4 regions of the Geobacillus sp. WSUCF1 genome follow, and region 3 is predicted to be linked to each of the others. Evidence: riboswitches for the same ligand, from Rfam matches in the RefSeq annotation. Region 3 holds a riboswitch; each other region holds the start of a gene.
The links. A riboswitch is a leader RNA that binds a small molecule or an ion and turns the genes downstream of it on or off. The one in region 3 is predicted to bind S-adenosylmethionine.
Positions count from the first base shown of each region.

Region 1 (7,193 bases), on a different contig from region 3:
AAACGGCGACTTGAACGTGTTGCTGAAGCGGGAAAAGCAGCCGCTCACCGTCGGAGATGTGTTCCCAAACCCACCGCGGGAAAAAGAGCCGCAAACGGTCATTATGGACGGCATGATTTTGGATGAGCCACTCGCTACGATGGGGCTTGGCCGCGGCTGGCTGAAGGAACAGCTTGACAAACAAGGAGTGGCGATTGAAAATGTGTTTCTCGCCCAAGTCGATTCATACGGACAGCTGACGATCGATTTGTACGATGATAAGATCCAAATTGCCGAGCCGCAGGAGAAAAAGCTGCTCTTGGCCGCGATGAAAAAAGTGCAGGCTGATCTGGAGCTGTATGCGTTGCAGACGAATTCCGAAGAGGCGAAGGCGCTGTATGAACGAAACGCCGCAGAAATGGCAGAGCTTGTGCAAAAAGTCGAACCGCTCTTGCGAAACTGATGACACAGGAGGAAAAGACGATGGAAGACAAACGGACAAAAACGACGGATGAGGAAATTCAAATCCAATTGAAAACGAACGACCGCTCCGAGCGGACGCGGACGACCGATGAGGAAATTTTGATTGAATTGATGTTTGACAGCCCGCAGCTGACGCGCCAGCCGAAAGACTACGACGAAATCGAATATTGACGGCTTCCGTTTCCACAATCGGCGATCCATAAGGAGCTGTCTGTTCATTCGCATTGGCTGTCCGGGAAGGAAAACTTCCTTCTCGGACAGCCTCTTTTTGTTGCCCTTCTTCTCTGGCGACGCAAGGGCGCCGCCCCGCCTTACTCCGGCAGAGACTGCAAAAAGGCGCGCACCTCTTCCGGCGTTTTGGCGTCAGCGCTGTGCAGATGAGCTATTTTTTTTCCGTTGCGGAAGACCAGCAGGCTCGGGATGCCAAGCACCTGGTATTTCTCGCCAAGTTCCGGAAACTGGTCACGGTCGATTTCAAACCAATCATATTGTCCATAGTCGCGAACGATGTCATCGATGAACATATTGAGGCGCACGCAGTCCGGACACCAAGTTGTGTAAAACTTCATAATCGCTGGCTTATCGCCGGAAATGGCCGCCTCGAATTGCTCAGCTGTTTCAATCTGTCTCACATTCGTTCCCTCCCTTTCATGTTGCCGTTCATCTTTACTTTACCATATGGCAAGGCAAAAAAAGAACGGGGACGCCTTCACCTCGGGCAGTCGTTTTTGCATACAACAGTAAGAAAGGGGGGGAAAGTGTGAGCAAAGAACTGGAAAAGGCGCTCGAAGGTTGGGTGGCGTCACGCAAAGAAGGGCATGAAACGTTCATCCGCCTGTTTGAACAATGGGGAAAGGACTTTAACAAACAGCTGCAAGAAATCGAAAAATTGAACAATGGATTTTTAAAAAGTGTGCAAGGCAACTTAGACTACATCGAGCAATGGTTTGCGAAGAAGGAGCGGGAATTTGCCGAGCTGTTCCGCCGATTTGGATGACAAAATGCCCTTGCGCCCATACGTCTTGATGCGCGGATGAATACGATACAGTAAACAAAGAAGGAGGTGCATCATGATGGGCTTCTGCGGCTATGGATTTCCGTACTACGGCTACGGCTATGGCGGTGGCTATGGCGGTGGCTATGGCGGTGGCTTTGTGCTGATTGTCGTGTTGTTCATTTTGTTGATTATTGTCGGCGCGGCATTTGTCGCCTAACGGAAAAAGCGAATGGGATACGGGCCGTTTCGGCGCCACGGAGCGGCTCGTATTTTTCTTTCCCTAATTTGATGCACGCCGAGGCGGGAGCATCATACGATATAGCAGGGAGAAGGAGGCGGAACGATGGATCAGCAATTTTTTAAAAACATCGAAAAGAAAACAGGTGTCAATATGAAAGACGTTTTTGAGCTCGCCAACTCGCTGCAAAACGCCAATTTCAGCGACGAAAAAACGGTGCGCCAAGTGGTGAAGCGGGTGGCGCAAATCGCTAATCGAAAAGTGCCAAAGGAGCTCGAAGACCAAATCGTCAAGGCGATCGTCCATAACGGCAAGCAAATTGATTTCAATACGATTGCCAATATGCTGAACAACAAAAAATAAGCGAAAGGGAGCTTGCGTGCGCACAGCTCCCTTTTTTGCCCTCTCTGCCTAAGCAAAAGAAAAGGTTTCTACAGATCCCCCAGCACTTGATGCCATGTAGGCGCAGGACGCTCAATCAGCTGGTTATTCGAGCGATTTCACCATCGTGACATGTGGGATGCCAGCGTCCATAAAGACACCGGAGACGGTCGTGTAGCCGAGCTTTTTGTAAAACGGTTCCGCGTGCGTCTGGGCGTTCAGTTTCGCCGTTTTCGCCCCTTTTGTTTTCGCCAGCTGTTCGATCGCTTCCATCACCATCCGTCCGGCGCCGCGGCCGCGGTAGGACGGCAGGACGCAAATGCGCTCGATTTTGCCGACGCCTTCGTCAATGAAACGGAGTCGCCCAGCACCGACCGGTGTTTGGCCATCATACAGGACGAGGTGGAACGAGTCGTCCTCGAATGCGTCGATTTCCTCGTCTTCCGGCACGTTTTGCTCCTCAATGAATACGAGCCGGCGGACGCGCAAGGCGTCTTCGTACAAAGCGCGATCTTGCGTTGTGCCAATCGCAATGTTCATCTCAGACCGTTTCCTTTCCTCCGACGATAAACGTTTCATAGACGGTCCACGAGCCGTTTTCCAGCTGATAGAGAAGATGGAAGCGGTCGACGGTCTCCTCGAAGTGCACATCTTGCAGCTTCAGCTGGCTGTAGACGTCCGCATATTCTGCGCCCGGCAAATCGCGGCCGATCGTAATGTGAGGTACGAACACAAACTCCGGCTTTCCGGCGAACAAGCCGCTGTGCAGTTGTTCATGAAGGCGCTCGAGCACGTCGTTTGGCTCCACCTTCAAATAAATGATGTTGCTTGTCGGATAAAACGAGCTGAATTTCGTCACTTTGATCGGAATGGGAGGTGTTTCCGCCGCAATGCGGCGCAACTCTTTCGCCATTTTTTTTTATTTGCTCCTCATCCGCTTCAAATGGGTATTTCAGCGTAATATGCGGCGGGATGAGGGCGTAATGGCTGTCGTACCGTTTCCGGTACGAGTTGGCGAAGTCCTGAATCCGTTTTGGCGGAAAGATCACAATGCCGTACTTCATTTTGTTTTCCCTCCTTGAACCAGTTCTTTTTCCACGCACAGGAAACGCACGGAATGGATGCGGCGGCTTCGACATCTTTGAAGTTGCTCCGTTTTGTCCTATAATGATAAAACAGCGGCTACGGCTCGGGGGACATCCGGCTGCCAATACGTCCACGCATGGCCGCCTTCGAACTCATGGTACGTATAAGCAAACCGTTTTTCCATAAACAAGTCCCGCGCCATTCGATTCGGGGTGATAAAATCGCGCACATGGCCATCCGTCGTTTTCACCGCTGTTTCCTCTGTGCCAACAGAATGGTAAAGCGAAAGGAGCGATGGATCGCGGAATGAGCGGATGCGCGCCAATACCGAGTCATCGATATAGGGGGACTGCATGGCGATTTTCCCAAATGTATGCGGATACAACAACCCGGCTAGAAGCGACACCGTTCCGCCGAGCGAATCGCCGATCAGCGCCCGGCCTTTGCCCATTTGGTATGTCGGCAGTTCGCGGTCCAAAAACGGGACGAGTTCATGGGCTAAAAAACGAAGGTATGCTTCGTGCTTTCGGCCTTCCGGGTGGTATTTCTCGTAGCGGTCGTTGACGTTCCGATACGGGATGCCGACGACGATCGTCCGGTCGATTGTTCCTTCTGCCATCAGCGTTTCGATGACGGTTTTCATTTTTCCATACATAAAATAATCTTTGCCATCTTGCGCGATTAATAAAGAATATTTGTAAAGCGGCGAAAAATTGCTTGGCAAGTAGACGAGCAGTTCGATTTCTTCTTGCAGCTCTCCGCTGTACAACTTGCAGTCGCGCATCGTTCCTGTTGCTGTCGCCATGACCATCCTCCATGAAAGCGTAAGTTCATCTGTTATTGTAACATATTTGCGCCAAAAGATGTTAACGAAGGGCTCGAATTTTTTGCGAATTTGCCGAATCGTGCCATTCACAAAAAAAATGGCTTGCAAAAACGGGGGGAATGCGCTACATTTTTTATTAAAATTAGAAAAATTGAATACGCGTCTCATTCTTATCAAGAGAAGCGGAGGGAACTGGCCCAATGAAGCTTCAGCAACCAGCCGCCCGGCGGCCAGGTGCTAAATCCAGCGAATTGAGCATTCAATTCGGCAGATAAGAAGAAGCATGACCCCATGTGTATGGAAAAGTCTTCTTCTTAGAAGACTTTTTTTATTTACTCAAGCGGCCGCTCCCTCAACCGAGGGGCGTCGAGGATCAAGGCCCTCGGCCGCTGCCCGACAGACAGCGGCGCTTCGTTGGGCGTCAAATGGTCGGCCGTTGATCCATGATGGAATTTTCAGCAGAAGGAGAGAGATGAGATGGAGAAACTGGAGACGTTGTTAGCGCAAATTGGCAACCGGAGCGAAACGGTGACGGGGACGGTCAACCCGCCGGTTTATTTTTCCACCGCCTACCGCCATGCCGGCATCGGAGAGTCGACTGGGTTTGACTACATCCGCACCGGCAACCCCACGCGCAAAATCGTCGAAGAAGCGATCGCGAGACTGGAAGGCGGCGACCAAGGCTATGCGTTCAGCTCCGGCATGGCCGCCATTCAGACGGTGCTCGCCTTGTTTGAGAGCGGAGACGAGTTTCTCGTATCGGCCGACCTTTACGGCGGCACGTACCGCCTGTTTGAGCGCGGCTGGCGCAAGTACGGTCTTGGGTTTCATTACGTTGACTTTGCTGACCTCGATGCAGTGGAAGAAACGATAACGGAAAAAACGAAAGCCATTTTCTTGGAAACGCCGACGAACCCATTGATGCAGGAGACGGATATTGCCGCTGTCTCCGCGCTTGCCAAACGGCATGGGCTTTTGTTGATCGTTGACAACACGTTTTATACACCGGTGCTTCAACGCCCGATCGAACAAGGCGCCGATATTGTCATCCACAGCGCCACGAAATATTTAGGCGGCCATAACGATGTGCTGGCTGGCCTTGTCGTCGCCAAGGGCGAGGAGCTCTGTCAACGCCTGGCCGAGTATCAGAACGCCATCGGCGCGGTTTTGTCGCCGTTTGATTCGTGGCTGTTGATTCGCGGGATGAAAACGCTGGCGCTAAGGATGCGCCAGCATGAAGAAAACGCCAAGCGCATCAGCGCCTTTTTGCGCGAACATGAAGATGTCACCGATGTGTTGTATCCGGGAAGAGGCGGGATGCTGTCGTTCCGGATTGCCGATGAAAAGTGGGTGAACGGGTTTTTAAAAAGCTTGCGCCTCATTACGTTCGCGGAAAGCCTGGGCGGAGTCGAAAGCTTTATTACGTACCCAGCGACGCAGACGCATGCGGACATTCCTGAGGAAATCCGCATCCAAAACGGTATTTGCAACCGGCTGCTCCGTTTCTCGGTCGGCATTGAGCACGCTGACGATTTGATCGCCGACTTGGCGCAGGCGTTCAAACACATGAAAGAGGTGTAAGCGATGGAACGGGAATGGTCGTTTTCAACGAAACTGCTCCATAATGAATGGAAAGTCGATCGCCACACGGGAGCGGTGAGCGTGCCGATCCAGCATGCCTCCACGTTCCATCAGTTCGATTTCGATTCATTCGGCAAATACGACTACAGCCGCTCCGGCAACCCGACGCGCGAGGCGCTCGAGGAAACGATCGCGGCGTTAGAAGGCGGCGTGCGCGGATTCGCCTTCGCTTCTGGCATGGCGGCCATTTCGACGGCGTTTTTGCTCTTGTCCCGAGGCGACCACGTCCTCGTGACTGAAGACGTCTACGGCGGCACGTACCGGATGATCACGGAAGTGTTGACCCGCTTTGGCATCGAGCATACGTTTGTCGATATGACCGATTTAAACGCAGTGGCCGAAAACATCCGACCGAACACGAAAGTCATTTATATGGAAACGCCGTCCAACCCATTGTTAAAAGTGACCGATATTCAAGGCGTCGTCAAACTGGCGAAAGCGCACGGCTGTTTGACGTTCTTGGATAATACGTTCATGACGCCGGCGCTGCAGCGGCCGCTTGACCTTGGCGTCGATATTGTCCTTCACAGCGCCACGAAATTTTTAGCCGGCCATAGCGACGTCGTCGCCGGATTGGCCGTGGTGAAAGATGAAGAGTTGGGAAAAGAGCTGTACAAACTGCAAAACGCATTTGGCGCTGTCCTTGGCGTCCAAGATGCGTGGCTTGTGCTGCGCGGATTAAAAACGCTCCACGTCCGGCTGAAGCAGTCATCTGAATCAGCGGCCGCCATCGCCCAATATTTGGCTTGTCACCCAAAGGTCGAAGAAGTGTATTATCCGGGGCTTTCGCACCACCCAGGCCATGACATCCAGCGCCATCAAGCGGACGGGTTTGGCGCCGTGCTGTCGTTCCGCTTGGCCGATGAAGAAGCGGCCCGGACGTTCGTCCGAAACGTCCGCTTGCCCGTGTTCGCCGTCAGCCTTGGCGCGGTCGAGTCGATTTTATCGCACCCGGCGAAAATGTCGCATGCGGCCATGCCGAAAGACGAGCGACTCCGCCGCGGCATTACCGACGGCTTGTTGCGGCTGAGCGTCGGGATTGAGGATGTCAACGATTTGATCGCCGATTTTGAGCAGGCGTTGTCGTTTGTTCAGGAGCGGCCGTCAGTTTCAACGCCATAGCCATCAGCCCGCCAAGCCTTCACAGCTTGGCGGGCGGGTCAAGATGCCGCTGAGGTTGACAACAGCTTCTCCTCTTGTAAGTGTTTCAAAAAGAGGTCGACGAGTTCGCTGTCCCACTGCGTTCCCTTTCCTTTTCTCAAGATGTCCGCCGCTTGACGAATATCCATGCCTTTTCGGTACGGGCGATCGGAAGTCATGGCGTCAAATGCATCGGCCACGGCGATGATTTTGCCAAACAACGGAATGTCATCACCTGCCAACCCATCTGGATATCCCTTTCCATCTATGCGTTCGTGATGGGAGCGTATGCCGGCTAGAAGCGGTTCGATCGGTTCGATCGGCCTGACTTCCCGCAAAATGGCCTCCCCAAGGGCGGGGTGTTTTTTGATCCGGGCAAATTCATCATCGCTTAGCTTTCCCACTTTAACTTCCCTCCGAAA
Region 1 covers NZ_ATCO01000037.1:8,642-15,834, forward strand. The annotation lists gene I656_RS11360 (DUF421 domain-containing protein) at 1-442, shown strand, start outside; gene I656_RS18585 (hypothetical protein) at 463-633, shown strand; gene I656_RS11355 (thioredoxin family protein) at 774-1,094, opposite strand; gene I656_RS11350 (hypothetical protein) at 1,223-1,459, shown strand; partial or broken gene I656_RS19860 (YjcZ family sporulation protein) at 1,593-1,676, shown strand; gene I656_RS11345 (stage VI sporulation protein F) at 1,803-2,060, shown strand; gene I656_RS0114965 (GNAT family N-acetyltransferase) at 2,184-2,618, opposite strand; partial or broken gene I656_RS0114970 (YjcG family protein) at 2,620-3,142, opposite strand; gene I656_RS0114975 (esterase family protein) at 3,241-3,969, opposite strand; SAM riboswitch class I at 4,158-4,268, shown strand; gene I656_RS11340 (methionine biosynthesis PLP-dependent protein) at 4,468-5,571, shown strand; gene metC (cystathionine beta-lyase) at 5,575-6,753, shown strand; partial or broken gene I656_RS0114980 (HD-GYP domain-containing protein) at 6,792-7,193, opposite strand, start outside.
Region 1: it holds a riboswitch for S-adenosylmethionine, as region 3 does, so the genes downstream of both, I656_RS11340 (methionine biosynthesis PLP-dependent protein) here and mtnK (S-methyl-5-thioribose kinase) in region 3, are expected to answer to the same signal.

Region 2 (7,193 bases), on a different contig from region 3:
TTTGTCCGTACATGATCAACCCTTTTTTGTCAAGTTCGTGGAAATGGTCCCACGTCGCCCATGCGGGCACGAGGTTGGAGTTGGCGATCAGCACGCGAGGGGCGTCCGGATGCGTGCGAAACACCGCCACCGGCTTGCCGGATTGAATGAGCAACGTTTCATCGTTTTCTAAACGAAGAAGGGTGTCCACAATCGCCTCGTAACATTCCCAGTTGCGCGCCGCCTTGCCGATGCCGCCGTAGACGATCAACTCATCCGGCCGCTCGGCGACATCGGGATGCAAATTGTTGTTTAACATACGCAACGCCGCTTCTTGAATCCATCCTTTCGCCCGCCGCTCTGTTCCCGCAAACGGGCGTACGGTCCGTTTTTCTGCCATCGTCATCCTCTCCTTTTTCCTCTTTGCTTTTTATTGTAAGGAAGCCAAGAGGATGGAGATAGATTCTCGTCTTTTCAAGATGATCCATTTTTTTTGAAATTTCTTTTTTCTTTTCGCTTCATCTATCCATTTCTTTTGATATATGTTCATTTCTTTTGAAAAAACCGCCTACCGCGGTGATGACGGTTTCAGCCGTTGTTCATCGCGGTAGGCGGTCGGCGTCTGGTTCAGTTCGGCTTTAAAGACGCGCATCAAATAATGGGCGGTGCGAAACCCGGTTTGTTCGGCGATTTCTTTAATCGACAAATCCGTCTGCCGAAGCAGCCGTTTCGCTTCCTCAAGCCGCCGGTTGGTCAGCCACTGGCGAAACGTCACGCCGCGCTTTTTCGACAACAAATGGCTGAAATACGCGGGGCTGCGCCCGGCGGCGGCCGCGACCCGCTCAAGCGTGAGCGACGGATCGCGAAAATGCGCCTCCATATAGCGGAGGCCGCGCTCCACGGCGTCGACGCGCGCGTCTTCCGCGGCCTGCTTGGCCTCATGGAACAATCGATATAAAAATAAAATCAATTCTTGAACGATGCGATACAAGACGGGATTGTACAAAATGTCTTGAAAAATGCGCATATACTCCCGCTCGGTTCCGCCGCGGTCAAGGCCGTATGTTTTCATAAACCGGCGGATTTGCGCCAAGATGCTCGTCAGCCGCGTCCGCACCATCTCCGGGCTCGGAAACGGCGGCTTCCAATGGGAGAATTCGCGCCGCAGCCATCGCTTCACCCCTTCATGGTCGAACCGCTCGAGCATCTCGATCCATTGCCGCTGCTCCTCCGGCGTCAAAAACGGATCGAGCTCACGCCACTGTTCGTATTCCGAAGCGGGAGCGATCACTTGGCGATAGCCAATGAAAAACGTCGTCTCGAGCAACCGGCGCGCCGCTTGGTATTGCGCGCGCACCGTCCTCCGGCCATCAGGCGGCATCACGACAACCGCGAGCGGCTCATGATGCTCCTCTTCCCAATCGCGCAGCAGCTTCCACGCCTCTTCTTTCCCGTCGCCCGGCAAATCGGGAAGCAGGCAAACCGCCATATGGGTGAGCGGCAATACGCGCGCCCGTCCGCGAAACGGATAGCTCGTTAAAAAGCGGATCACTTCTCGAGACAAGGCAGGCTGTTCCGCCTGCACAAGCCATACATGGGTGGAAGCTGCGGCGGGGTCATCGTAAAATAATGCGCGGTAGTCGTCATGGCCGTCAAAACCCGCTGTCAGGCTCGAGCGGCTGTTGGAGGAAAGCGAAACCGCCGTCCTCAACGCTTGTTTCAGCTTGGCGGGCTCAAGCGGCTTCACAAGCAAATCGACGCATTGCCAGTCGATGGCTTGTTTCGCCCGCGCAAACGTCGCCTCGGCCGTTGCGGCAATCACGCGTTGGCAAAACAAGCGGACGTGGGATGTCGCCTTCGGCCATCGTTCATACGGAATCATATCCAGTTCGACGTACAATAGCTCCGGCGCCTCCCGCTCAAGAAACGCCATCATCTCCTCGACCGTAGCCGCCGTATATACTTGCTCAATCGGCAAGGAATACGCGGAAACGAGCCAGCGGATCGCTTCTCGTTCCTTGTCGTCCCGTTCGGCAATGACCAATTTCACGTTCTCACCGCCTTGGCTGCAAGCGTCGAAAATGAAGGAGCGCTTCCATGCAAAAGGCGGCGGCCAACGCCACCGTTTTTCCGCCTTCATCCCAGAGTGGATTGACTTCGCAAAGATCGACGCTGATCGTTTTCGGATGAGAAACGATTCGGCGGACGAGAGCGCGCACTAGCGACGGAGCGAGTCCAAACGGCGACGGCGCGCTCACCCCCGGCGCGGCAGCCGCGCTGATGGCGTCCATGCAAATGGTCAACATCACGGCATCGTGATGAGCGGCAAATTCCTCGATTTGTTCATAGGCGGCCTCGATCGGCCCTGCGGTCAGCTCGTCTTCAAGCATGTACCGGCAGCCGTACGTCTCGGCCGCCGCAAACAGCGCCGCCGTGTTGCCAAGCCGCTGAATGCCGAGGCAGAAGTAACGGACCCGTTCGTCTTGATCCAATATTTGCCGAAACATCGTCCCGGACGTCGGCCCGTCATCGTACGGGCGCAAGTCGAAATGGGCGTCAATGTTGAGGATGCCAAGGCGGGCTTCGGGCCCGAGCGCTTCGCGAACGCCCAAGTAATGGCCGTACGCCGTCTCATGGCCGCCGCCGATCACGATAGACGCCATCCCGTTTTTCAGCAGGCGGGCGACCGCCTTCCCAAGTTCAGTCTGGCTTTGTTCGAGCCGTTCATCGACGCAAACGACATCGCCTGCGTCATAGACAACGACCCCTTCCGGAAGATGCCAAGGCAGCCGGGCCAGCGCCGCTTTGACGGCGGCCGGCGCCTCTTTCGCCCCTTGGCGGCCTTGGTTGCGGCGCACTCCTTCGTCGCACGCAAACCCGATGAATGCCGCCGCTCGTTCCACCGTCTCCAATGGCCGCGACAAATCGAGCAAGCGAATGCGCTGATGAAGACGAAACGCCTGCTCATCGCTCACGCTGTCAATCCGTCCCGTCCAACGGCCGGCGTCTGGCGGTTGATACATGAGACCATCTCCTTTCCATCATCAGCTGCTTGTTTCTTTCGCCACAGCTTTGCCGTTCTCCTCCTCATGCACGCGAAAAGAGGAAATCGCCGCCGTTTGGCGAATAAAAAAACATGATTGACAACAGAAAGGGTGTTCCACATGAAGCCAATGACCAACTTGCACGCTGTCATCGCCGGTCAAAGCGCGCCGCCCCCATGCGACGAAACGCTCGGCGTCCGCCTGACGGAAGCCCGAGACGGCTATGCGAAAGGCGTATGGACGATCAGCGAATCGCTGCTCAACGGCAACGGGGTGATTATGGGCGGGTTCGTCGGGGCGGCGGCGGACATTCTCATGGCGTATGCGGTGACGACCTTGCTTCGCGATGACCAAATGCACGCCTCCATCAACTTGCAGACGACGTTTCACCGCCCAGCGGCGGCTGGAGAAGCCGAAATCGAGGCGCGGGTGGAAAAGTTCGGGAAAACCGTCGCCTATGTAACCGCCATCGTGCGGCAAAACGGCAAAGAGGTGGCGAGCGCCACGTCGTCGGTGCTGATCATGGACAAACCGTGAAGGTGATGGATCTCCAAAAGGCGTTTTTGCGCATGCTCGTTCTCCTTGGATTCGACGAGTCCAAACAGCAGCTGCTGTTGTTGTTTTGAAACGCATGGAAAGCGATGATCAGAGGAATCCGAGAAAACCGGTGAAAAACGATGATGTTCGCCAAATCGGTGGTTTTGTTGAAAAAGGAGAACCAATTTCACAAGGTTTCCCCACTTGAGAAGAGGCGTTGTCGAGTTGCCTTTTTCATGACATCATCAGTCCTCAATGGCGAAACGAGGTGAGGCGCAGCCGTTTTCGACCAGTTGCCAAGCGCCGGAGAAAGCGCTGTCAAAAACAGCCGCTCTCCGGCGCCTTTTGTTGCTTGTTACCCACGGACAAACGTTTTCGGCATTACGACGGCGACGACTTGCCCGCGGGCGCACAGTTCGCCGTTGGCGAACACTTCGGTGTCCACTTTCCATTTTTTCGGATGAATCTCCGTCACAGTGCCGACGGCGACAAGCGGCACTCCATGCGGCGTCGGCTTGACGAAATCGACGTGAAGCGACGCAGTGACAAAGCGCGGCGGCGTTTCCCCGCTCCCTGGTTCATGGCCGTTTTTCCGATGCAAGGCAAGCGCCGCTGAACCGGTGCCGTGGCAATCAATGAGCGAGGCGATCAGCCCGCCGTACACAAACCCTGGAATCGCCGTATGTTCCGGACGCGGCGTATACACCGTCACCGTTTTGTCGCCCCGCCACCCGGTGCGGAAATGGTGGCCTTGTTCATTCAGACGCCCGCAGCCGTAGCACCAGGCGAATTCATCAGGGTAGTCGTCTTGAATCGCGTGCACGATCATTTCTTCCACGTCATCCTCCCCCTCTCTTTTTCTAGTATACCATTGAATCGAGAAGACGACGACTCCTACATGGACGGTTGTTGTCTAGCGGCAGGCAAGGCCATACGAAGAAAAATGGAACGAAGCGCCAATCGCCAGACGGCAAATTCATAGGCGGCCCAAACAGCTGGCCGCCTAGCGTGACGCCATTTATCGAGCAGGCTCGTAAAACTCGATCCATTCGCCGTCGGGCCCGAGGAAGAACAAATATTTTGCCCCGTTCGGAAGTGTCGTTATTTCTTCCCACACAAGCGGCACACCGAGCGACTGAAGCCGTTCTTTCTCCTGCTCAATGCCTTCCACCGTAAACGCCACATGGTGCACTTTTCCTTCCGTCGGCAAATCCGGATTGTATCCTTCGATGAGCTCGACAATGATCGAGCCGCCAATCCCTAAAAACGCCAATTTCATCGTGCCGTTCGTATGAATCATTTCGTCGAGCAGCTCCAAGCCGACAACATTTTGATAAAACTCTTTCGATGCTTCGATGTCTTTCACTTGAATGCCGACATGTTCAAATTTTTTGACTGCCATTCGTCCCTCTTCCTTTCTATGACTCAGTTAACCATACTGCTTGTAAATACGGCGTCATCTGCATCGGGAAAATCCCTTTTTTCCCAAGCTCTGTCCATATGTAGCGGTCAAGGGCGTACGGTCCGTCCGCCTTCCATTCGTCCGCCTCACTGTTGGTCAACAACAACGAAAAGGCTGTTCCTTGCGCTTCCCCATACAAATGAACGTATCCGTCCCCACGGTCGACATGCACCGCCGCCTTAGGGTCAAACCGGATGAGCTCCGCCTGCACACAGCGCATGACACAAACGGCGAACGCTGCGGCAGGGAGATGAGCGGCCATGCAAGCGCGGAGCGAAACCGCCTCCTCCACTGTTTCTCCTTCACCTCCCATCGACAAAAACCCCCTTCGCCTCGGAATGATGCGAAAGGGGCCATGAGCCGTTCTTATCATCCAAAGCGAAACCGCTTTGCGGGTGTTAGCACCTTGCCTGCGGCAGGTTGCTGTGGGGTCATCAAGCCCGTTCTCTCGCCCACTCTTGATAAGACGTATGCAATTTATCTTCTATCTTATCATACATCATCAAAGGCAACAATCGTCATTGTTCGACTTCCGGTTGCTCGGACGTGACGCCGACATCTTTCCACGTCAGTTTCGAGCCCGGATCGACCGTGAAGTTGGCGACGCGGTTGTTGACGGCATAAATGGCCGAACGATACAACGTCGGAATGACCGGAACTTCTTCGTTCATCAGCTGTTGCCATTCACTGTAAATTTTCCGACGATATTCTTTGTCAAACGCCTGTTCGGAATGGCCTTTTTCCAACAGTTCATCGTTTTTCTCATTCACCCAGCGCGAGTAGTTGAACATGACGTTGCGGCCGTACAATCCGTACGGGTCGACGTCCGTTCCAGTTCCCCAAGCGGCGGCGTAGACATCCACTTTCGGATCGTCTTTTTCGACCATATCGTAGAAGGAGTTGAACTCCGCCAAGCGTCCGTCTACAAGCTGAACATCGAGGCCCACATCTTTCCAGCATTGCATATAAAATTTGGCCAGCGGTTCAGCGATGTCCCCACCGCTCATCGCCAAGAAGTTGACCTTGAATTTTTTGCCGTTTGGATCTTCGCGGAGGCCATCGCCATCCACATCTTTATATCCCGCTTCATCCAGCAATTGTTTCGCTTTTTCCGGATTGTACGTATACCCTTTGATGGAACTGTCATGATAGCCCGGGAACGACGGCGGAATGAGCGTGTTCGCCGGGAAGCGCAAACCATGATACAGGCGGTCGGCCACCTCTTGGTTGTTGATGGCGTACGCCATGGCTTGGCGCAGTTTTTTGTTTTGGAATTTCGGATTGTCCATTACGTTTTCCTGCTTTTTCGCATCCCAATGGCCGAGTTTAAAGCCGATATAGTTGTACGCCAAATCCACTCTACCGATAAACTGAATGTTTTTCGTCCCTTTCGCGTTCAAATATTGGTCAGTCGGGAACTCAGCGACGTCAATTTCGCCTTTTTTCAGCGCTTGCAGGACGACTTGCGGGCTGACGACTTTCAAAATGACGCCTTCCAAGTTCGGTTTGCCAGCCCAGTAGTCATCATTGCGAACAAACTCTACCGACTCGCCCGGAACGATTTTCTTCACTTTAAACGGACCGAACCCGATCGGGTTTTTCCGGATTTTATCCGATTTCGCCAAGTCTTTGATCGGAATGTCTTTCAAGTAATGCTTCGGCAGCGGATACGCCCAAATGCCGGTCAACACCGACGGATTGGCCTGTTTCCATGTGATCGTCAACGTCTTTTTGTCGATGACTTTAATGCCGGAAATTTTATCCGCTTTGCCGCTGTGATATTCTTCCATCCCGACGATCCCTTGGATGAGCGCATCGCCATAGCGGACGCCGGTGTAATCTTTATGGCCGATGACCAAATACGCATACTCCAAGTCTTCAGCGGTCACCGGCTGGCCGTCATGCCAATTCACATTGTCTTTAATATGGATTGTCATCGTCTTTTTATCATCCGACAACTCATACGTGGCAGCCCCATCATTTGTAATTTCATAGTCACCGTTCGTCCGGAAAAGCGACTCGTCAAAAAATTGCAAAATCTCTGCGTCGGGCGCTCCGGTGTAGAATGCATAGCTGAGCGTCCCTTCAAACGGCGTATCGGACACAAGGCCGTATTTCAACACGCCGCCGTCGATGATTTTCCCGTCGTTTTTCACCGTCATCGGGAATTT
Region 2 covers NZ_ATCO01000132.1:48,235-55,427, reverse strand. The annotation lists gene hutU (urocanate hydratase) at 1-379, opposite strand, end outside; gene I656_RS03685 (helix-turn-helix domain-containing protein) at 548-2,029, opposite strand; gene hutG (formimidoylglutamase) at 2,034-3,002, opposite strand; gene I656_RS03695 (PaaI family thioesterase) at 3,144-3,560, shown strand; gene I656_RS03700 (PaaI family thioesterase) at 3,916-4,398, opposite strand; gene I656_RS03705 (VOC family protein) at 4,579-4,962, opposite strand; gene I656_RS03710 (hypothetical protein) at 4,979-5,335, opposite strand; SAM riboswitch class I at 5,386-5,490, opposite strand; gene opp4A (oligopeptide ABC transporter substrate-binding protein) at 5,541-7,193, opposite strand, start outside.
Region 2: it holds a riboswitch for S-adenosylmethionine, as region 3 does, so the genes downstream of both, I656_RS03710 (hypothetical protein) here and mtnK (S-methyl-5-thioribose kinase) in region 3, are expected to answer to the same signal.

Region 3 (7,193 bases):
CACTGGCAATCGTCGCCAAGCTCACTGTCGAACCGACCGACAAATCGAAGCCGTCGACGATGAGCGAAAATGTAATGCCAATGGCCACCAAGGTGACGATGGAAATGGAACGCAAAATGTCGCTGAAGTTTTCATAGGTGAAAAACCGGTCTTGTGTCAGGCCAAAATAGGCGATTACAGCCAAAATGGCAAGCAGTGTGCCATGTTTATACAAAAATTCAAGAATGAACGGCGCCGCTTTTTTCGACGGCGGCGCGGAAACGGCTGGCTGGCTCATGGATCTCACCTCCGCTGCAATAGTAAACAAGCTGTTCATACGTCAGTTCAGCGGCCGGCAGGCGGGTGAGTAGCCGGCCGTCAGCCATGATGTAGATGGTGTCGCACACCTCAAGAAGCTCGTGAAATTCACTCGAAAAATATAGTACTGTTTTTCCTTCATCGGCGAGAGCACGGATGATGGAAAACACCTCTTGTTTGGCGTGGACATCGATTCCTTTCGTGGGCTCGTCGAATAGAAAAACACGCGCGTTTGTGTTCAGCCATTTGCCGATGACGACTTTCTGCTGGTTGCCGCCGCTCAAGTGGCGAACGACGGTGGTGCTTGACGGCGGATGAACACCTAGCGAGCGGACGAGCCCGTCGGCTTCAGCCGCTTCTTTCGCCCGGCTGATCCATTGCCAGCGCGACAGGCGGGAAAGAAGGCGGACGGTCAAGTTCGTTTTCACTGACTCGGGCAAGAACAGCCCTTGTTTGCGCCGTTCTTCCGGAATAAGACAAAGGCCGGCGGCAATCGCTTCATGCGGCGATGAAAATGTATAGCGCCGGCCGTCAAGTTGCCATTCGCCAGACGTCTTCCGGTGGGCGATGAGGCTTTCAGCGAGCTCCGTTTTGCCGGCGCCAACCAAGCCGGCGATGCCGACGATTTCGCCGCGATGGGCGTAAAGATCGACCGTCGTGCCGGTTTTTTCGATCGTGATCCCACGGACGGCAAAGGCGATGTCGCTTCCATGCGCGCGCGTTTGTTTCATGGCGGCGGCTCGCCTTGTTCCGGTCATATGAAGGACGATGTCTTCAAGCGGCAAACCGAGGGCGGAACCATGGTAGACGACGCGGCCGTCGCGCAAAATCGTCAGCCGGTCGGCGATTTCCTGCACTTCTTTCAGTTTATGAGAGATGTAAATAAAGCCGACGCCTTGCTGTTTCAGTTCCGTGATGATGGCAAACAGCCGCTTCGTTTCGGCTTCGCTCAAGGCGGCGGTCGGTTCGTCCAAAATGATGTAGCGCGCATTCGATGACAACACTTTGGCGAGCACGATCAGCTGTTTTTCATGGAGCGAGCAGTCGCGCACGAGCTTTGCCGGCGAAATGGCAAGGCCGACGCGGCGAAGCAGAGCAGCGGCCCGTTCTTTTTCCCGGCGCAGCGAGCGGATCGGCTGTTTCTTCACATCAGCGAGCTCATCAGCCGCCAAGTTTTCGTAAACGGGCAATCCTGGGAAAAGCGCCGTGTCGACCTCTTGGACGACGAAGCCGATGCCGGCTCGTTTCGCGTCAAGCGGCGACGAAAAGGTGCAGTTGACGCCATCGATCGTGATCGTGCCGGCGTCGGGAGGAATGGCGCCGGCCAAAATGTTCATGAGCGTGCTTTTGCCGGCGCCGTTCATGCCCAAAAGGGCGTGGACTTCGCCAGGACGAACGTCGAAGTCCACGCCGTCAAGCACGCGCACGGCGCCAAACGATTTTTCCATGCCCCGCATTGACAACCCGTTCATTTTTTGTTCACCTGGCTTCCAACGTTTTCATCCACGGCGAGATGGCGACATTGGATTGCCCCCAGCCCGGAATGTATTGCGAAAGCTCATTCATCGACACTTGTTTGTCCGGAAGATCGGACCGTTTCACTAAATGCGGCTCAAGCGAGTAAATGTTCGGCGTTTTTTCTCCGGCGATTTTTTGATACGCGAACCGCACTTGGACGCGGCCGACTTCGGCTGGGTCCGTCGCCGTTGTCGCCACCCATGGGCTGTTTGGTTTTTGGATCATTTGCAAGTCTTCATCGCTCAAATCGATGCCATACACTTTAATTTCCGTGCGCCCGGCTTGCTCGATGGCGCGCGTCGCCCCTTTGGCGAACTCGTCCCAAGTTGCGAAGACAGCGTCAATGTCGCCTTTGTTCGGGTATTTTTTCAAAATCGCTTCCATTTGCGTTTGTGTGTCCAAAGCTGTGTTGGCGCTCGCCGTGCCAAACTTGGCAATTTCTTTAATGTTCGGATAGCGTTTTTTGAACGCGTCATAAATGATATGGCGGCGTTCCATCGGGGTAAAGCCGCCGACCCAAATCGTGACGATGTTGCCTTCCCCGTTTAAGTCTTCTGCGAGCGTTTTTAATGTTTTCCAGGCGAGGCTGTAGTCGTCTTGGTCGATGACGGTGACGCCGGGAATGTTCAAATCGTTGTCAAATGCCACAACTGGAATGCCTTTGGCGACGGCTTTTTTCACCGGGCCTTCGAGCGCATCGGCGCGGCCGTGGTCAAGCAAAATGGCGTCAACATTTTGCGTAATGGCCGTCTCAACGTACGATGCCATTTTGGTTAAATCGTTGTCGGCGTTGTAAATTTGCACCTCGCCGCCGAATTTTTGCACTTGTTCTTTGACGCCGGCGATGTATTGCGATGAGAACGTGCCGATGGACAGTTGCATAATGGCGGCGATTTTCACCGGCTTTTTCAACTTTTCAGGAATGGCCGCTTGCTCGTCGCTTGTTGCCGTCGAGTGGCTGGATGTCGTTTCCGTTTTGTTGTTCGTGGTCTTGGCTCCGTTGGCTGGCTTGGAGCTCACGGCATCTTGCTCGTGTGTGCAGCCAGTCAAGATGGAGAACACGGCAAAGAAAAGAAGAAAAAGGGAAGATAAGGCCTTAAATCGTTTCATGTTGCTCCTCCTTTGTGAATAATGATGGCAGCGTTGCGTTGTAATTGCCGCGAATGATGCCTTTTTCGGTAATGATCGCGGTAATGAGTTCGTTTGGCGTTACGTCAAACGCCGGATTGTATACGTTGACGCCTTCCGGGGCGATGCGTACGCCGGCGATGTGGGTCACTTCATCCGGATGGCGCTCTTCGATCGGGATGTCCGCACCTGTTTTCGTCGTCAAATCGATCGTGGACAACGGCGCAGCGACGTAAAACGGAATGTCAAACGACTTCGCGAGCAAGGCCAGGCCGAACGTGCCGATTTTGTTCGCCGTATCGCCGTTTTGCGCGATCCGGTCGGCGCCGACGATGATGGCGCCAATGCCTTTCGCCTTGATCGCTTGCGCTGCCATGTTGTCGGTGATGAGCGTCACATCAACGCCCGCTTGTATCAGTTCCCAAGCGGTCAGGCGCGCCCCTTGCAACACCGGCCGCGTCTCGAGAGCGTAAACGGATAGTTCAATTCCTTTTTCTTTCGCCAAATAAAACGGGGCGAGCGCCGTTCCGTAGCGGGCGGTGGCGATCGAGCCGGCGTTGCAGATCGTCATCACCCGATCGCCCGGACGAAAGAGCGACAACGCGTATTCGCCGATGCGGCGGCACACATCCTCATCTTCCACTTGAATGCGAATCGCTTCGTGGACGAGCGTCGTTTTGGCCTCGTTGACGGAAAGGGCGTCGGCCGCAGCGGTGACGAGCCGATCGAGCGCCCAAAACAAGTTGACGGCAGTCGGCCGGGCACTGGCTAGGTAGTCACGATCTCGTTTCAAGCGACGGCGGAATTCATCGACCGACTCGGTGTCATAGCTCGAAGCGGCGAGCGCCAAGCCATAGGCGGCAGTGATGCCGATCGCCGGCGCGCCGCGCACTTTCAGCGTGGCGATCGCGTCATATACGTCTTCAATGGTGTGCAAGTCGATATATTCCGTGACTGTTGGAAGTTTTTGTTGGTTTAAAATCGTCACATGCGTCTCGCGCCATTCGACTGAGCGCGGGATGGCAAATGTGCTCATTGCTGTCTTCCTTTCTTTTGGCGTTGTTCGTTTGTCCGGCCCGTCGCCGGCGGGCCGGATCGAATGGCATTACTGCTTGGTTTCGGCGAGCAGCCGGCGGAAGCCATCCGTTCCTGTCAGCTCAGCCCGCTCAATGATCAAGCGGCGGCCGAGGCGGAGCGCATGCCGTTTGGCAACAAGCCGTTCATCTTTGTGCTCGATGCCGTCAAGGTCCGCCACATGGGCGAGGCCGATCGTCCGGCGGATGACTTCGCAGCCGGCAAAGCCGACAGCATCGATGAACGCGTGCCGGAGCACGTCCTCGAGCAAGCCCGGCGTCGCGGCGTACGTTTCCACGCTCTCGGTGCGCCAAAGGGTTGAGAACACGGACGCAAAGACGTCCCATGTCCGGTCGATGTGGTCAAAGAGCGGTTGGCGCTCTAATTCAGGGCGGGACAACGCATTTAACAGCAAATTGGCGAAAAATTGGCCAAGGTCAAACCCGATCGGACCGTAAAAGGCGAATTCCGGGTCGATCACTTTCGTTTCGTCGGCGCTTACGAAAATGCTGCCGGTATGCAAATCGCCATGCAAGAGCACATCGGCTTCGGTTAAAAACTTGCGCTTCAGCTTTGCTGCTTCTAGGTGCAAGCGGTCATCGCGCCAAAGCGCTTCAACGTCTGGGCGCAATTCGTCTTCAAAGTTGTTCGTTTCGTGGTCAAAAAACGGGTCGGTGAAGACGAGGTCTTCCGTGATTTTGCACAGTTCCGGATTGACGAAGCTTTGCGCCAATTTCTTTTTCTCTTGCTGGTTCATGCCGAAATCAGACGTATAAAACGCCGTCTTGGCGACAAACTCGCCGATATGCTGGGACAAAAGCGGATACGTTTTTCCTTCGATCAACTTTGCGGGCGATTTGCAAACGGGATAAGTCTTCCATCACCGTAATGGCGAGCGATTCGTCAGAATAGTAGACTTTCGGCACGTATTGCGGCACATAGCTCGCAAACGTGCGCAGCGCGTTGCTTTCGATGACGGCGCGCTTTAACGTAAGCGGCCAGCTTTCGCCGACCACTTTGGCGTACGGCAACGCTTGTTTGATGATTACGCCTTGCTTTGTTTCTTGGTCGACGATATGAAACACTAAGTTCAAGTTGCCGTCGCCGATCTCGCGGCACAAAAGAGGCGCCCCGTCGCGGAATAAGCCGAGGCGGACAGCGAGAGATACCGCCTTCGGTTCGGTCAGCGGTTCGTAAACCGATGTTTGAACAGTGGTCATTGCCTTGTTCCCCCTTTTTTCATTTCGCTCGTTTTCAAATGCCGGTTCTGACGCGCGCTAAAACTCGGCGTTTCCGACAAATGAAAAAGCCTCTTTCGCATACGGAAAGAGGCTTGAAGATTCATTCGTTCTTCGCGCCTCTTATCTTTCAGAAAGACATCGGTCTTTCTGTTGGACTTAGCACCGTGCCCTGCGGAAGCATGACGCTTCCGGCGCCGCCCTTGGCGTGCGCCCTATCTCACGATAGCATTACGGTCGGTTGCTGGGCTTCATTGGGCCAATTCCCTCAGCCAACTCTTGATAAGAGTACCGATTTCTTGTATTCAGTTTCGGGAATTTTCACGATGTTCTCAATCGTTTGGTTGTTTGATTCGAATGATACATGGTCGGCCAATCGATTGTCAATACGTTTTGAAAAAATTTTTTGCCGTTTCATAGTCGTGCGGCCGGCGGTCGGCAAACACCGGGATGCGCGCACGGACGTCCGCAACGAGCGCGGGATCGATGTCGGCCGAGAGAATGCCCGGCTTCTCGTCCGCCTCGGCGATCACTTCGCCCCATGGGTCGATGACGAGCGAATGGCCGGCAAAGACGTTGTTCGGGTCGCGGCCAGCCCGGTTGCAGGCGACGACGTAGCATTGGTTTTCAATCGCCCGCGCCATCAAGAGCGTCCGCCAATGGTGCAGGCGGGGAAGCGGCCATTCGGCGACGACAAACAGCACTTCCGCCCCAGCCAAAGCATGGGCGCGAATCCACTCCGGAAAGCGGATGTCATAGCAAATGACCCCGGCGCATGAAAGCCCGTCGAGCGAAAACAAGCCTAAGCTGCTTCCCGGCTGCAAATACAAATGTTCATCCATCAATTGGAACAGATGGAGTTTGCTATATTCGCCGACGATTTGACCGTTCCGGTCGGCCACGATCATCGTGTTCGTCACGCCGGTTGTTGTTTTTTTTAGCGACCGAGCCGGCGACGAGATGGATGCTGTGTGCTTGCGCTAGGCGGGAGGCGAACGCTTTGGCCCGTTCGGCGCCTTCGTCGGCAATCTCATCTAGGCGCGTCAAATCGTAGCCGGTCGTCCATAATTCCGGCAGCACGATGATATTCGCGCCGTCCTTGACGGCCGATTCAATGGCGCTTTCCGCGCGCCGTTCGTTTTCGTTCGGGTCGCCAAACGCAATATCAAGCTGGAGGCAGGCGATGCGGATCGTCATGAGTTTTCACCTCGAAAAAATTTTGCTTTACATTTTGCTTTTTAGGATATATGATGTTGCACTAGAATTTCAAGAATTTTTTAAGAAGGTGTGGGCGATGACGATGGAAATTCCTTTTTCCGAGTTGCTTGAGCAGCTGCCAAAGCAATTTTTCGCCTCGCTTGTCGCAAAAGTCGGGGAGAAAATCAAGGCCGGATGCGACGTGATCAATTTAGGGCAAGGCAACCCGGATCAGCCGACGCCAAAGCATATCGTTGAGGCGATGCAGCGGGCGGCGGCTAATCCGAAATACCATAAATATTCGCCGTTTCAAGGCTACTTCTTTTTGAAAGAAGCCATCGCCGCGTTTTACGCGCGTGAATACGGGGTGAACATCGATCCAGACCGCGAAGTCGCCATTTTGTTCGGCGGCAAGGCCGGGCTTGTCGAGCTGCCGCTTTGCCTCGTCAACCCGGGCGATGTGGTGCTGGCCCCGGACCCGGGCTATCCGGACTATTGGTCGGGGATCGCGCTTGCCCGCGCGCGGATGGAAATGATGCCGCTTGTTGCGGAAAACGGTTTTTTGCCGGACTATGAAGCCATTCCGGCGGCAGTGGCCGACCGAGCGAAGCTCATGTTTTTAAACTATCCGAACAATCCGACCGGCGCAACGGCGACAAAGGAATTTTTCGCGGAGACGGTGGCGTTTGCCGCCAAGCACGGCATTGCCGTCGTGCACGATTTCGCTTATGGGGCGATCGG
Region 3 covers NZ_ATCO01000126.1:6,502-13,694, forward strand. The annotation lists gene I656_RS04415 (ABC transporter permease) at 1-277, opposite strand, end outside; gene I656_RS04410 (sugar ABC transporter ATP-binding protein) at 219-1,769, opposite strand; gene I656_RS04405 (sugar ABC transporter substrate-binding protein) at 1,777-2,925, opposite strand; gene mtnA (S-methyl-5-thioribose-1-phosphate isomerase) at 2,912-3,979, opposite strand; partial or broken gene mtnK (S-methyl-5-thioribose kinase) at 4,049-5,237, opposite strand; SAM riboswitch class I at 5,376-5,544, opposite strand; partial or broken gene I656_RS0116220 (carbon-nitrogen family hydrolase) at 5,639-6,452, opposite strand; gene I656_RS04395 (pyridoxal phosphate-dependent aminotransferase) at 6,550-7,193, shown strand, end outside.

Region 4 (7,193 bases), on a different contig from region 3:
GCGGCTGGCCGAGCTGTTCGTGCAAATAGATCGTGTTTAGCGGCCATAGAAACGACGCCCCTGTCACATTGAGCGCCATGCCGACAAGCAGCCACCAAAGAGCGCGGGGCATCGGTCATCATCCTTTTCTGGCTTTTATTTTGAGTTCCGAAATAATTGTAGGGGAAAACAGGAAAAAATGCAATCAAAAAGGCGGAGCGTTCCGATGCGTCCGCCACTTTTTTGCCAAACTAACTCCCCACGGAAACAATGGCTTTTGAAGCGGTGCTCCTGCGCGAAAAGAAGAACAAGACGGAGCGGCTTCCGGCCCTTTGGCTTGTCGTCACCCGTTCCGCTGCTTGGAGCGGATCGGTTGGCCGCCCGTTTCCTCGTATTGCTTTTTCGCCAGCTTCACCGGGTCAAAGTCTTGACCAAGCTCAAGATCGTTATTGTTTTGGCCGCTAGGTGTTTTTTGTTCCGGATTCGTTTGTTTCAAGCGTCGCTTCATGTCGTGTTCCTCCTCGTTTCAGCGGTCAAGCAAAATCATGTCGTTTTGCAATTGCTCCAGTTGGAGCCGCATCCGATGCAGCTGCTCGCGCTGCTGGGCGTTGCAGCTTCGCGCCAAGTGCGCCAAATCGATGACCGTCTGCTCGAGCATCTGCTGGGCGTTGGTGTATTCGGTGATGTTGTAATGCTCCTGCTTTTGCGCTTCTGTATATTGCTCTTTCGCGTAGCGGATCACATCTTCACACCGCTGCAAAAATTCCTCAATGGATTGTCTTGTCGCCATGCGCTCACCTCGTTTCGTGATATTCCCTCATGTTTACTATGCGCCGCATAGGCCGGCCGTATCACGCCAATGATTGGCAGCGATCGATTTTCCATGAAGTTTTTGTTACAATGCCGACGTGGGGATCTTCGTTCAGCTCAATCAGGCCGATGTCGGTCAGCTCAAGGTTTTCTGTCACGTCGGCGCAGAGGATGGCGAGGCTTTAGAGGACTGGTGAAAAACGACCGATTTCGCCGAACCCGCTGTTTTCGGCTGAAAGAGAAGCGTTGATGTTACAGGACTTCCCCATTTGAGAAGAAAGTCCGTTTTCCGCGACTTTTCACTAAATCACCAGTCTTTTAGGGAAAAACGATGGCATCCGGCATCTTTGGCGCAGCGACACGCCTGCCAACGTAAACGATGAAACGATCACAAGGAGGGGCCAACCGATGGCTTTGATGAACATTTTGCCGTTTGCCCGCTTTTTGCTTGATCAAGCGGTCAACGAAGGCGACATCGCCGTCGACGCGACCGTCGGCAACGGGCACGACACCGTGTATTTGGCCGAACGCGTCGGGGAGACAGGCCATGTGTTCGGCTTTGACATTCAGCCTGAGGCCATCACCGCCGCTTCCGCCCGCCTCGCGGAACATGGGCTATGCGGGCGGGCGACGTTGTTCGAGCGAAGCCATAGTGAACTGCTTGAGGCGCTTCCCGCCGATGTACACGGGCGCATCGCCGGCGCGGTGTTCAACCTCGGCTATTTGCCGGGCGGCAATAAGCAAATCGTCACCCAGCCGGAATCGACGATCGAAGCGGTCCGCCAGTTGCTTTCCGTCATGAAGCCGGGCGGCGTCATCGTTCTTGTCGTCTACCACGGCCATCCGGAAGGAAAGCGCGAACGCGACGCGCTCCTTGATTACGTCCGTTCTCTTGATCAACGGCGCGTCCATGCCTTGAAATACGAATTCATCAATCGGCAAAACAACCCGCCGTTTTTGCTCGCGCTCGAGAATCGGGCGGATGGGGGCGCCTGATTCCGTCCGATCCGCCGACGAACCACTGCTCTTGCCAATACAAGCAAACGGCCGCCCTTATGAAAAGGACAGCCGTTTTTGCCGCTCCTGCCAAAAGCGGTATGCTTTTCCGTTCCAATAGAAAAACTGCGACGCCGCCCCGCCGGCGCGGACGAGCCGGCGCGCCAGCCGGCGCAGCCCGCGCTGCTTTTTCACCTTGGCATCCGACAAATACAACCCAAGAAGCCCTCGGTGAATAAGGCGGTGAAACTCGCCGTGCGGAAGGGCGCCGACATGGCGGTCGGCCTCTTCGATGAAATGGCAAAGCCGCTCAAGCATCACCGTTTCATTCGGATAGTAAAAGCAAAAGTTTAAATCGCCGCCGTCCCGGTCTTCCTCCTGGTCGATCAAATAGTCGAGCAAAATGTGCAGTCCTTGAATGTACGGAAAATAACCGTCGCGCACTTGTCTCGCCATCTCCGGCGGCAGCGATTCGCCAAACGCATAGGCGACGAGGCAGAAAATGCCGAGCGTCGAACCGGAGCAGGCGGAAAACTCATACCATTCCATCGGCGGCAAGGCGTCTTTGTATTGCGCGAACCATTTCTCCAGCCGCGGCACCCGATCGCTCGCTTCGACATGTTTATGCACTTGCAAGTCGCAATAATATCCGGCCAATTCATGCAAAAATGGGGCGATCGTCTCATAATGGCGCACCGTCTCGAGCACCTCTTGGCACGTGCGGACGAGCGCCGGCAAATAGCCGCCGTCTTCCTGTTCGCGGCGATGGCGGTAATAGTTCGACGGCTCCGCGCCGATCGTCAAAGCGTCCGGCATCGAATCGTGCAAGGCGCGAAAGTCGAGCGGATCGAGCGAAGTGCTGCGGTCGCACAAATTATCCAAATAATCGCTGATCGTCTGGTAAGCCACGATAAAGCGGATGCAATCCTCCATGTTTTCTCCGGCCAAGAGCGCCAAAATGGAGCCGCCTTCGCAATGGAACGTTTTCGAAGCGATGCTCGCCAAGGCCTGGCGCCGCAATTCCGGGTCGGGAATGCGCTCGGCCTGGCGCCGCCAATAGGCAAGCTCGCGGTGGACAAGCGGAAGCACGTCACGATACACCATTTTCATCAAGGCGATGGGGTTTTTCGGAATGTTCAATCGGCTCACCTCAGGTGCAAACACCATGGTCTCGTCTCCTAGCATTTCCATCTTATCAGCAACCAAAATCGTTTCGCGTCTGAACAGCCTGCGATCTCGTCTTCCAGTATTGCCATCAATGCGGCCGGGGCAAACCATAAAAGGGTTGGCGATGGAATGAAAAAACCGCTCAACAACGGTTCTTCTCACGTTGAGAAGCTTTGTGAAATCGGATCTTCTTTCCCGATCCCAACCACTCATCGGGCGAAACGAAACGTTTTTCACCAATCCCGATCAGGCGCGCTCACTTTCGTTGGCGATTTGGACGCAGCGTTGTACAATACATGGTGAACGATCGATTTTGCAGCAGAAAGGAACGAACGCCCATGATTTACCCATACAAAGGCAAAACGCCGCAAATTGCCGCCTCCGCCTTTATCGCCGACTATGTGACGATCACCGGCGATGTCGTGATCGGCGAAGAGACGAGCATTTGGTTCAATACCGTCATTCGCGGCGATGTGGCGCCAACGGTGATTGGCAACCGGGTCAATATTCAAGATAACTCAATTTTGCATCAAAGTCCAAACAATCCGCTTATCATTGAAGACGGTGTAACAGTCGGCCATCAAGTCATTTTGCACAGCGCCATCGTTCGCAAAAACGCGCTCATCGGCATGGGCTCGATCATTTTGGACCGCGCGGAAATCGGGGAAGGCGCGTTTATCGGCGCCGGCAGTTTAGTGCCGCCGGGCAAAAAAATTCCGCCCAACACGCTCGCCCTCGGCCGGCCGGCGAAAGTCGTCCGCGAACTGACGGAAGACGACATCCGTGAAATGGAGCGCATACGCCGCGAATATGTCGAGAAAGGGCAGTATTACAAAGCGCTGCAGCAACAGCGGACATCGTGCGCCAACAAAAAAAGAGCTGCCGTGATCAGGCAGCTCTTTTTCTTTCATCACTTGTCCGCCAACGCCAGCGCTTGTTCTTTCAACAAGGCGGCTTTGTCGGTGCGCTCCCACGGCAGGTCGATGTCCGTACGCCCAAAATGGCCGTAAGCAGCCGTCTGTTTGTAAATCGGGCGGCGAAGGTCGAGCATTTTGATGATGCCCGCCGGGCGGAGATCGAAGTTGTTGCGCACGACCTCAATCAAAATGTCTTCCGACACTTTGCCGGTGCCGAACGTATCGATCGAAATCGAAACTGGGCGGGCGACGCCGATCGCGTAGGCAAGCTGCACTTCGCATTTGTCGGCCAGTCCTGCCGCGACGATGTTTTTCGCGACATAGCGGGCCGCATACGCCGCCGAGCGGTCGACTTTCGTCGGATCTTTGCCCGAGAACGCGCCGCCGCCGTGGCGGGCGTAGCCGCCGTACGTATCGACGATGATTTTGCGCCCCGTCAACCCAGCATCCCCTTGCGGACCGCCGATGACAAACCGTCCTGTCGGGTTGATGAAGTATTTCGTGTTCTCATCAAGCAGCTCTGCGGGCACGACCGGCTTGATGACCTGTTCTTTAATGTCGCGCTCGATTTGCTCTTGCGTAATTTCCGGATGGTGCTGCGCGGAAACGACGATCGTATCGACGCGCACCGGTTTGCCGTTTTCATCGTATTCGATCGTCACTTGCGTTTTCCCGTCCGGCCGCAAGTACGGCAAGACATCCGTTTTGCGCACTTCCGCCAATCGGCGCGCCAAGCGGTGCGCAAGCGAAATCGGCAACGGCATCAATTCTTCCGTCTCATTGCAGGCGAACCCAAACATCAATCCTTGGTCGCCGGCGCCAATCGCTTCAATTTCCTCGTCAGTCATCTGACCTTCGCGCGCCTCAAGCGCCCGGTTCACCCCCATCGCAATGTCCGGCGATTGTTCGTCAATCGACGTCAGCACCGCGCACGTATCGGCGTCAAATCCGTATTTGGCGCGCGTGTAGCCGATCTCCCGGACCGTATCGCGGACGATGCGCGGAATGTCCACGTATGTTGATGTCGTGATTTCCCCGCTCACGAGCACCAGCCCGGTCGTGACGCTCGTTTCGCAGGCGACGCGGGCGTTCGGATCTTTTTCCAAAATGGCATCCAAAATGGCGTCAGAAATTTGGTCGCAAATTTTATCCGGATGTCCTTCCGTCACAGACTCTGAAGTAAACAAGCGGCGTTTGGCTGACATTCGGTTTGTTTCCTCCTCTTGGCATAATGTGGCAACACGGAACTCATTTCCCTTTTTCCCTTCGCAATATAAAAAACCTTTCCTGTAACGGCTGAGGAAAGGTCATGGCAATCGTATTGCTTCCTTTCACTCTTATCGTTCAAGGACTGCGCCTTGCCACAGGTTAGCACCATTTCACACATGTACAGTTGTGACGGTTGCTGGGCTTCATCGGGCCTGTCCCTCCACCGGCTCGGGATAAGAGTATCCGTTCAATGACTTATCTTATCGCAATGGAATCGGCAAAGTCAACTATCAAAATTCATTTTTTATCATTTCCAGCCGAGAAAATTCTTTCCTCAAGGAAATCGACACATTGGGCAAAATAAAGTTTGAAAAACCCACACAATTAGTATGGACTATTAATAAAAATGTGTTATACTATTTTCAAGAGTGATTTCAAAAAGAAGGCAGGTTTTGAATATGGGGATCGCAAACATGACGAATAAGCTTGATGTATTGCTGCAAAAACCGTACGTGCATCATCAACTGTCCGTCGCCGAGCTCGTCGAGAAAGTCCTGCAGCGGAACGAAGGACGGCTGACGCACACCGGAGCCGTCGCGGTCACGACCGGCAAGTACACAGGGCGGTCGCCGAAAGACAAATACATCGTCGAAGAACCGTCAACGAAGCAAACGATCGACTGGGGAGCGGTCAACCAGCCGATGTCTCCGGAGACGTTTGATAAACTGTACGACAAAGTGCTCGACTATTTAATGAAGAAAGATGAACTGTTCGTGTTTAAAGGCTTTGCCGGCGCCGATCCGAAATACCGGCTGCCGATTCAAGTCGTCAACGAATTCGCCTGGCACAACTTGTTCGTCCATCAGCTGTTCATTCGGCCGAACGCCGAAGAGCTCGCCGTGCATGAGCCGCAATTCACCGTCATTTGCGCGCCGAACTTTAAAGCCGACCCGAAAGTCGACGGCACGCGCTCGGAAGCGTTCATCATCATCTCGTTTGAACGGCGCACCGTGTTGATCGGCGGCACCGAGTATGCCGGCGAAATGAAAAAATCGATTTTCTCGGTGATGAACTATTTGCTGCCGGAACAAGGCATCCTGCCGATGCACTGCTCGGCCAACGTCGGCCAGGAAGGCGACGTCGCCCTCTTTTTCGGCTTGTCGGGAACGGGAAAAACGACGCTCTCGACCGACCCGAACCGCCGCTTGATCGGCGATGATGAACACGGCTGGTCAAGCCGCGGTATTTTCAACATCGAAGGCGGCTGCTATGCGAAATGCATCAACCTATCGCGCGAGAAAGAGCCGCAAATTTTTGACGCCATCGGCTTCGGCGCGGTGCTCGAAAACGTCGTCCTCGATGACGCGACGCGGGTGCCGAATTACGACGACGGCACGCTGACGGAAAACACGCGCGCCGCCTACCCGCTTCAGGCGATCCAAAACATCATCGACCCGAGCGTCGCCGGCCATCCGTCCACGATCGTGTTTTTGACGGCTGATGCGTTCGGCGTCCTGCCGCCGATCAGCAAGCTGACGCGCGAACAAGCGATGTACCATTTCTTAAGCGGCTACACAAGCAAGCTCGCCGGCACCGAACGCGGCGTCACCGAACCGGAAGCAACGTTCTCAACGTGCTTTGGCGCACCGTTTTTGCCGCGCCCGGCCGTCGAGTACGCGGAAATGCTCGGGCAAAAAATCGCCGAACACAACGTCCGCGTCTTTTTGGTCAACACCGGTTGGACAGGGGGGTCGTACGGCGTCGGCAGCCGCATGAAGCTCGCCTACACCCGGGCGATGGTGCAAGCCGCCGTCGAAGGGGAGCTCGACAACGTCGAAACAGTCAAAGATCCGATTTTCGGCCTCGCCATCCCAACCCGCGTCCCCGGCGTGCCGGATGACGTCCTGCAGCCGCAAAACACATGGGCCGACAAACAAGCATACGAACAAAAAGCAAAAGAGCTGGCGCAAAAATTCCGCGCCAACTTCCAAAAATTCGCCCACATCGATCCGTCCATCGAAAAACTCGGCGGACCGCTCGTGTAACAAGAACACGGCCGGACAGGGTATTCCCTGTCCGGCTGTTTTTTATTTCTTTCCGTTGCTTTGGGCCTCC
Region 4 covers NZ_ATCO01000137.1:7,971-15,163, reverse strand. The annotation lists partial or broken gene I656_RS0116385 (MDR family MFS transporter) at 1-112, opposite strand, end outside; gene I656_RS03325 (hypothetical protein) at 323-487, opposite strand; gene I656_RS03330 (YtzC family protein) at 506-769, opposite strand; gene I656_RS03335 (class I SAM-dependent methyltransferase) at 1,198-1,785, shown strand; gene I656_RS03340 (tetraprenyl-beta-curcumene synthase family protein) at 1,843-2,952, opposite strand; partial or broken gene I656_RS18185 (gamma carbonic anhydrase family protein) at 3,291-3,806, shown strand; gene metK (methionine adenosyltransferase) at 3,863-5,074, opposite strand; SAM riboswitch class I at 5,204-5,318, opposite strand; gene pckA (phosphoenolpyruvate carboxykinase (ATP)) at 5,537-7,123, shown strand.
Region 4: it holds a riboswitch for S-adenosylmethionine, as region 3 does, so the genes downstream of both, metK (methionine adenosyltransferase) here and mtnK (S-methyl-5-thioribose kinase) in region 3, are expected to answer to the same signal.